3 regions of the Halomonas sp. Ps84H-12 genome follow, and region 2 is predicted to be linked to each of the others. Evidence: predicted binding sites of a transcription regulator. Region 2 holds the regulator's gene; each other region holds the start of a gene.
What was found. Region 2 encodes FNR, which switches genes on or off when oxygen is low (the NO sensors DNR and NnrR bind a similar motif). Its sites were predicted from a motif close to TTGATNTANATCAA; they were not measured.
Positions count from the first base shown of each region.

Region 1 (2,265 bases), on a different contig from region 2:
CCAAAATGCTGCCGCCATCAGGTGAACGATCAGCAAGCCAGCCAGAACGAGGCGTGGGGTGTTTACTGTATGCCCCACCTGCACGAATGCCAGCATCACCAATAAAACGCCTACTAGGCTCACGCTGTTGGCTGTTTTCGAGAGCGCTAAGTTATTAAGCTGAATCGCCTGAACCAGCAGCAAGCCAGCTACCGCCAGCATTAGCCGGCCCCCGGACGCACCCTCAAACACGATTCCGAGCAGCATTGGGTTGGTTGCAGCAGCGATATTGCCGCCCCCAAGGTAACCAGCTTCTAAAGGCCACTGGAACAGAATCAGAATGACCCCCGCCCAGGCAGCAAAGACGCCCATGCGGGCGACGCGCCTCCGGTCGTGATCAGGGAGTCGGGGAAACGCTAGACGAAACAACACGGCCCCCGTCGCGACTAGGGCACTAAGGTAAACCCCAGCCGCCACGAGAATCATCGCGACGGTCCAGACGTCGAGGCTATTTACGGAGAACCACCAGGCCACGGGTCAGGGCTCGACCGAGAAGTTAAAACCGTCGGACATCATGTGCCCGTCATCCGATAGGCCACGCCAGCGCACCTGGTAATCCCCAGCCGAAAGAGTGTCACTGGGCTTTACGAAGTAGCGATCGACCTGTTCACTGCCTGGCTGACCATCAAGAGGAACGGGGCCGTTTGGGCCTGTCACTTCAAACTGGGTGATGCGCATCATGCCACCAAACTCGATGCCAATCTCTGCTGGGGAATCCTGAATGGTGACGCCATCCTTAGGCGAAGTGCTTGCGGCCCCTTCATGGGCCAACACTGGGCTTGCGAGCGACAGCAACAGCGTTGCTAAGGTAGCGTGAATAATAGGGAGCGAACTCTTCTTCTTTTGCATACCGTATCCTTATGTTTTTCAGGGTTGAATGGATATTGTTACTTCATCGCGGAGGCGCTAAAACTGATTCGGTTGAGCCTTGGTTAGGTTATTGTCACCACCGCCGTGGCCGGGCGCAGCCCATGCGGCGCTGGTTACCAGACTTACTGAAAGGGCAAACAAAGACGTTGTTAAAGTGGTTTTGCGCATGGTTATTTCCCTCAGGGGTGATTGTCACCCGTTTTTTATACGGTGTTAACCTGAAACGAGCCTGAACCCAGCGGGCAAAATATGATCTGTAGCAACCTTTCGTTGTCCGCAAGGTTGCAAGGCTTGACCTTAGGGTAACCCCAAGGTTGTATGCTTACAGCGTTATTACTTACTGACTTGTTAGGAGACTAACCATGATGAACGCAGATTGTTTTGCTTTTATGAGCTCCATGAGTTGGTTTGGTTGGTTAATGCCGCTCACTTTTTTACTGTTGATAGGGCTGGGTATCGCCTCGTTAGTCAAGTACTTGTTTAGCCACGCACCTCAAGGAGACCGCTCATGAAGCGATTTACCGCTACGGTTTTATCTAGTGTTTTGGCCCTAGGAGCCGCCTCGGCTCAGGCCGCATTGCCGGATGAAGCCACGCTTTACCAAAACCCCCAGTGCGGCTGCTGTGACGCTTATGCACGCCATCTTGAAGAGCTCGGCGTAGAAGTGACGATTATTGACGATGTAGAGCTGGGTGATATTAAGCAGCAGGCAGGCGTGCCCTATGGCCTGGGTTCATGCCATACCATTGAGATGGGCGAGTATTGGATCGAAGGCCACGTTCCAATGGAAGCCGTGCAGGCGCTGTTTGAGGAACAACCCGATATTGACGGTATCGGTTTGGCGGGTATGCCCATTGGCACACCGGGTATGCCGGGGCCACAAGAAAGCCCTTACAATGTGTACACGTTTACAGGCCAGGAAGATGAGCCATTTATGACCCTTTAGTAGGGTGATAAAAGCTCGCCTGCTGTCTGCACGCCGTTCTAACGGACTCTTGTAGTACAGCAGGCGCATTCAAGTCATACATTACTAAAACGAAAGCGCTGTATTAAACTTAGGATTTACTTTGCTAGTGCGTTACGGGTCGATTCGTTACGGTAAGCTAAAAATAAGATTGCGTCGTTTTCTTTACACCTACACATTGCCACACTAGCAAGCCTGTTAAAGCTTACTTTGCGCAAAAACCTCCTATTAATATTACGCCTTAATAAAAGGTGAGCATGTTGTATACCCGCGTTAGTAAGATTGGCAGTTCGCATCCCACGTTTATTTCCCAAGCCCGCGTCCTTACTCGTTTTACGATGGCCAATGGGAATGGTGGTCATCGATAACAAAGACGTGCCCATGTGAGCCTG
Region 1 is NZ_JAMXSJ010000036.1:24,087-26,351, forward strand. Features, by position in the region: gene NH344_RS15280 (CopD family protein) at 1-513, opposite strand, end outside; gene NH344_RS15285 (copper resistance CopC family protein) at 517-888, opposite strand; gene NH344_RS15290 (hypothetical protein) at 1,272-1,421, shown strand; gene NH344_RS15295 (DUF411 domain-containing protein) at 1,418-1,855, shown strand; gene NH344_RS15300 (MFS transporter) at 2,207-2,265, opposite strand, start outside.
Region 1: the regulator FNR is predicted to act here: its motif matches at 1,159-1,172, upstream of NH344_RS15285 (copper resistance CopC family protein).

Region 2 (2,265 bases):
TCGGTGGTGAAGGAGAAAACCCCGGAAGGTAAAACCACCTGCGCACTCTGCTCAAGGCTGCGGCGTGGTTCGTTGTATGGCTTTGCCGAGGAGATTGGGGCCAACAAAATTGCTTTGGGTCACCACCGGGAAGATATCCTGGAGACGCTGTTTCTCAATATGTTCTTTGGCGGCACCTTAAAAGCCATGCCACCGAAGCTGCTCTCGGATGATGGTAAAAACATCGTGATTCGCCCGCTGGCCTACTGCAAAGAGGCGGATATTGCGGAGTTTTCAAGGCTGATGGAGTTTCCGATCATTCCCTGCAACCTGTGCGGCTCTCAGCCCAATATGCAGCGCCAGGTTGTCAAAGAGATGCTGGCGGAGTGGGATAAAAAACACCCCGGCCGGTTGGAGAGTATGTTCAAAGCGGTGACCAACGTTGCCCCTTCGCAGCTTGCCGACCGTGAGCTGTTTGATTTTGCCGGTCTGGAAGCGAAGCAGGCCGCATTGATGGAAGGGCGCATTCAGGCGTTTAACGTGAGTTAACCGCCTGGGCTTCCTCTTCAGCTAGGGTGATGAGGCGCTGCATATCCAAAATATTGACCTCGCGCCCGGAGACGGCCACCACGTTTTGCTGCTGAAAGCGGCTAAGAATACGGCTAACCGTCTCCACCGCGAGGCCTAGATAGTTGCCCATATCTGCCCGTGACATGGAAAGCCGGAAGCTATAGGGGGAGTAGCCCCGGCGCCGAAAACGGTCAGAAAGTGTAATCAAAAAGCTGGCCAGCCGCTGATCGGCAGTTTTGCGTGACAGTAAACGCATCATCCGCCGGTCGTCTCGTAGTTCCTTGCTCATGCTGCGGTAAAGCTGGCCGCGCAGTTCGGGCAGCTCCTCGGAGAGCGAGTCCAAACGGTCAAACGGAATTTCGCATACCGTGGTGGTTTCCAGGGCAATCACGGTGCCGGGGTAGTGTTCTTCGTCAATCCCATCCAGACCCACCAGCTCGCTGGGTAGAAAGAAATTGGTGAGCTGGTCGTTGCCATTCCCTTCGCTAGTCACCTGCTTCAAGCTGCCAGAGCGCACCGCGTAAACGCTGGTGAAAGGATCTCCTTGGCGAAACAGCCGCTCGCCTTTTTTCAACGGCGAGCGGCGGCGGATAATCGCATCGAACTGGCTCATATCCTCAAGCTCTAGGGCAAGCGGTAGGCACAGCGAGCTTAGGCTACAGGTTTGGCAGCGCGCCTCTTGCAGCAGTGAACGTCGTTGGCTGGCAGGATATGACATGTGGTGCTCCCTTTTTATTAGCCATCATAGGCGCAGGGGGTAGGTGTCTCGATACGCTTATAAAATCTTCGAGTAGCGTTGGTTGCCCTGATGTTGCAGGTGATTATCGAAGGCCATGGCTAAGTGCCGAATCAACAGCCGTCCGGTGGGCGTAGCTTGTAAATAGAGGCCTTGGCGCACTAGCAGGCCATCCTGCTCGGCGGTTTTCAACCGTTCAAGAGCGGTTGAAAAGTAGTCAGCGGCATTTATCTGCCAACGCTGGCCTATTGCTTCAAGGTCAATGGCCATATCGCACATTAAGCGCTCAATCACCTCTCTGCGCATTAGGTCATCCTTATTTAAGAGTAACCCTTTTACGGTCGCTAGCCTACCTTCATCTAAGGCAGCTTCATAGTGGGACAGCTGAGTGGGGTTTTGTGCGTAAACGTCATCTACCCGAGAAATAGCCGACACCCCCAAACCAATCAAGTCGCACTGGGAATGGCTTGAGTAGCCCTGGAAGTTGCGCTGCAGCGTACCGTAGCGCTGTGCCTGAGCCAAGCTGTCCTCTGGGCGAGCAAAGTGATCCATACCAATATGTACATAGCCCGCTTGGGTCAGCATCTCAATAGTGGTACGCAAAATAGCCAGTTTTTCATCCGCGCTGGGCAGGTCGGCTTCATTAATACGTCGTTGGGGCGCAAAGCGGGTTGGCATATGGGCATAGTTAAAGACCGACAGCCGTGCCGGGCCCAGTTCAATCACTTGGCTTAGGGTATCAGCGAAGCTTTGCTCGGTTTGAAAGGGCAGGCCATAAATTAAATCGAGGTTGAGCGAGCGAAAACCAAGCCGGTGCGCCTCATCCATCAAGGTTTCAGTGAGCACCCGTGGCTGCACGCGATTAATCGCTGCCTGCACCTGTGGGTTGAGATCCTGAACGCCCAGGCTTAAGCGATTAAAGCCCAGCGACTGCAGGTGGCGCAGGGTAAAGACATCCGCTTCGCGTGGGTCAATTTCAA
Region 2 is NZ_JAMXSJ010000017.1:74,605-76,869, reverse strand. Features, by position in the region: gene ttcA (tRNA 2-thiocytidine(32) synthetase TtcA) at 1-528, shown strand, start outside; gene fnr (fumarate/nitrate reduction transcriptional regulator Fnr) at 515-1,267, opposite strand; gene hemN (oxygen-independent coproporphyrinogen III oxidase) at 1,325-2,265, opposite strand, start outside.

Region 3 (2,265 bases), on a different contig from region 2:
CGAAACTCCAGAGACATCGCGTCAGGAAGCGGTAGCCGCAAGCGAGGTGCCACGCCCAGCGCAATCCCTACCCCTTGCTTGTTGAGCGCCAGCACATCATCACCAAACACACGCTGCCCAGCCGCTGCAAAGGCGGCGGTTAAGGTGCTTTTGCCCGCCCGGTATGTATCGGGAAAAATCACTAGCTGGCCATTGATTTCCACTGATCCGCAGTGCAAACCCACTAACTCCGGGTGACGATAAAAATACGCGCCGGCAGCATCCGCGATAACGCTACAGGCAGTTCCTACCGCGCTGTCCAGCAGCGCCCCTTCTGGAAGCGCGGGCGCCTCTTGCCAATACCCCTGCGGGTGCCGCCATACGCAGACCTCCGGCGATTGGGTTTGCGCGGCGCAAGGCGTCAAGGGCCAGCCTGGCATGGCAGCTGTTAGGACGGGCAGCAACTCGTCGGCATTCACTAACCGAAGGCAAGGCCCAACGCCTTCGAGCGTATAATCTTGATGATGGCTCGGCATGGCCGCTCCCTTACCAGCGCGGCAGCACACGGCTTAGGCGAATTTCAATGACGCCGTCGCGCTCCCAACGTGAGCGCTGGGGCCGAGAGTAATAACGCTCAGGATAGCCATGGCGTGAATGATGCTGATGAGAATGGCGCGCTCTGGAATAATCAGGCCGGGAGTAACGGGGGCGCGAATAGTGCGGCCGGGAATAATGGGGACGTGAATAGCTGGGACGCGAATAGCTAGGCCGTGAGCGACTTGGGCGCGAATGACGATGCTCGCGGGCTTCGGCCTGCCCCATTGATAACAAGGTAGGCGCAACGTAAAGGGCAGCTGCACCTAAACCCAGACTAGCCAGTACTTGGCGGCGTGAACGGCGCTTGCTTAAAAGGTCTTTAGTGTTGTCGGTAGAGTCACTCATCACATGTCTCCTGATCGATAAGGCTAACAGGTTAACGAACACTGTTTCTGAAATTACTCTAGCTTCACCGACCAAGCGACACCATAGTAGGCGCTTGACTTCCCTATTGTTTACTCTTTTTCTTAAAATAGGCACTTTACCAAAGCATAACTGCCAATGCGCTTCAACGGTTATTAATACAACTTAAAAAAAAGACGCAAAAAAGCCGGCCCCTTGGGCCGGCAACAGGAAGCTTACACATTAACGTAAGCCCCCTCCCCTGACGACTGACACAGTCTGCTGAATTAAGGCTTCTTACGTTCATCCTTACGCAAATGGTCACGTACCACAAAGCCTACCCAACCAACCATAAAGGTGATCATTAGCGCGACAGTAACTAGGCCGAAAATTACCGCATCATCCCAGTACATGGTGCTTCCCTCCCGCCGTGATGTATGGGGCCATCGTACTGCGTTCAGAGAAGGGGAAACTGACCTGGGTCAAGCTTTTAAAATGGTGGCCGCAAGGGTAAACGGGAACTTGATACAGGTCAGTTTTTAACGCGCTTCACCCGATAAAAACAGCTTTTTTAGAGCACTTTACGGTCTTCTACTTTGCTGTGCTCGGTGCCCGGTGGCAGCGGATGGCCTTTAGCAAGCTCTGCACGGGTGGCATCGCGAACGTCTAGAATCTTCACCTGATAGCGCAGCGTATGGCCCGCCAAGGGGTGGTTGGTATCCACCGTGACGGTATCGCCGTCGATGTTCAGCACGGTGACGATCTGCGGGCCAGCCTCGCCTTCGGTTTGAAAACGGCTGCCTGGCTCAATCTCTGCACCGCCAAACGACGCGCGACTCACCTCTTGCACCAACTCTTCGTTACGCAGGCCGTAAGCATCAGCGGGAGCCAGCGTGACGCTTAGTTCATCACCTACGGCTTTGCCGGTTAAATCTCGCTCCAAGCCCGGCAAAATATTATCGTGGCCGTGAAGATACTCCAGGGGTTTCTGACGTGCGTTGGAGTCATCCAACACGCGGGGGCTGCCATCGCTGAGCACATCGCTAAGCACGTAGTGCAGAGTCACTACCTGATGGGCGGTAATCGACACGGAAAACTCCTCTCCGGTAAGCTGTCGGCTTTGTCATGGAACGCCAACCATGAACCCTATCCATAGTCTAACATCGACGGGTTTTTGAGCGGCCCACGTCACCGATGTTTCTTTTTGGAGTACTCCCTTACATGCCCACCCCGACTCCTCAGCGCAGTTGGCTGGCGGCGCTTGGTATTTACTGCAAAGCGCCTGTCATCACCATGCTGTTTTTAGGCTTTTCCGCTGGCCTGCCCTTTCTACTGGTGTTTTCGACG
Region 3 is NZ_JAMXSJ010000003.1:110,214-112,478, forward strand. Features, by position in the region: gene NH344_RS02350 (PqqD family protein) at 1-515, opposite strand, end outside; gene NH344_RS02355 (hypothetical protein) at 526-921, opposite strand; gene ccoM (cytochrome c oxidase subunit CcoM) at 1,206-1,331, opposite strand; gene NH344_RS02360 (peptidylprolyl isomerase) at 1,490-2,008, opposite strand; gene NH344_RS02365 (MFS transporter) at 2,140-2,265, shown strand, end outside.
Region 3: the regulator FNR is predicted to act here: its motif matches at 1,441-1,454, upstream of ccoM (cytochrome c oxidase subunit CcoM).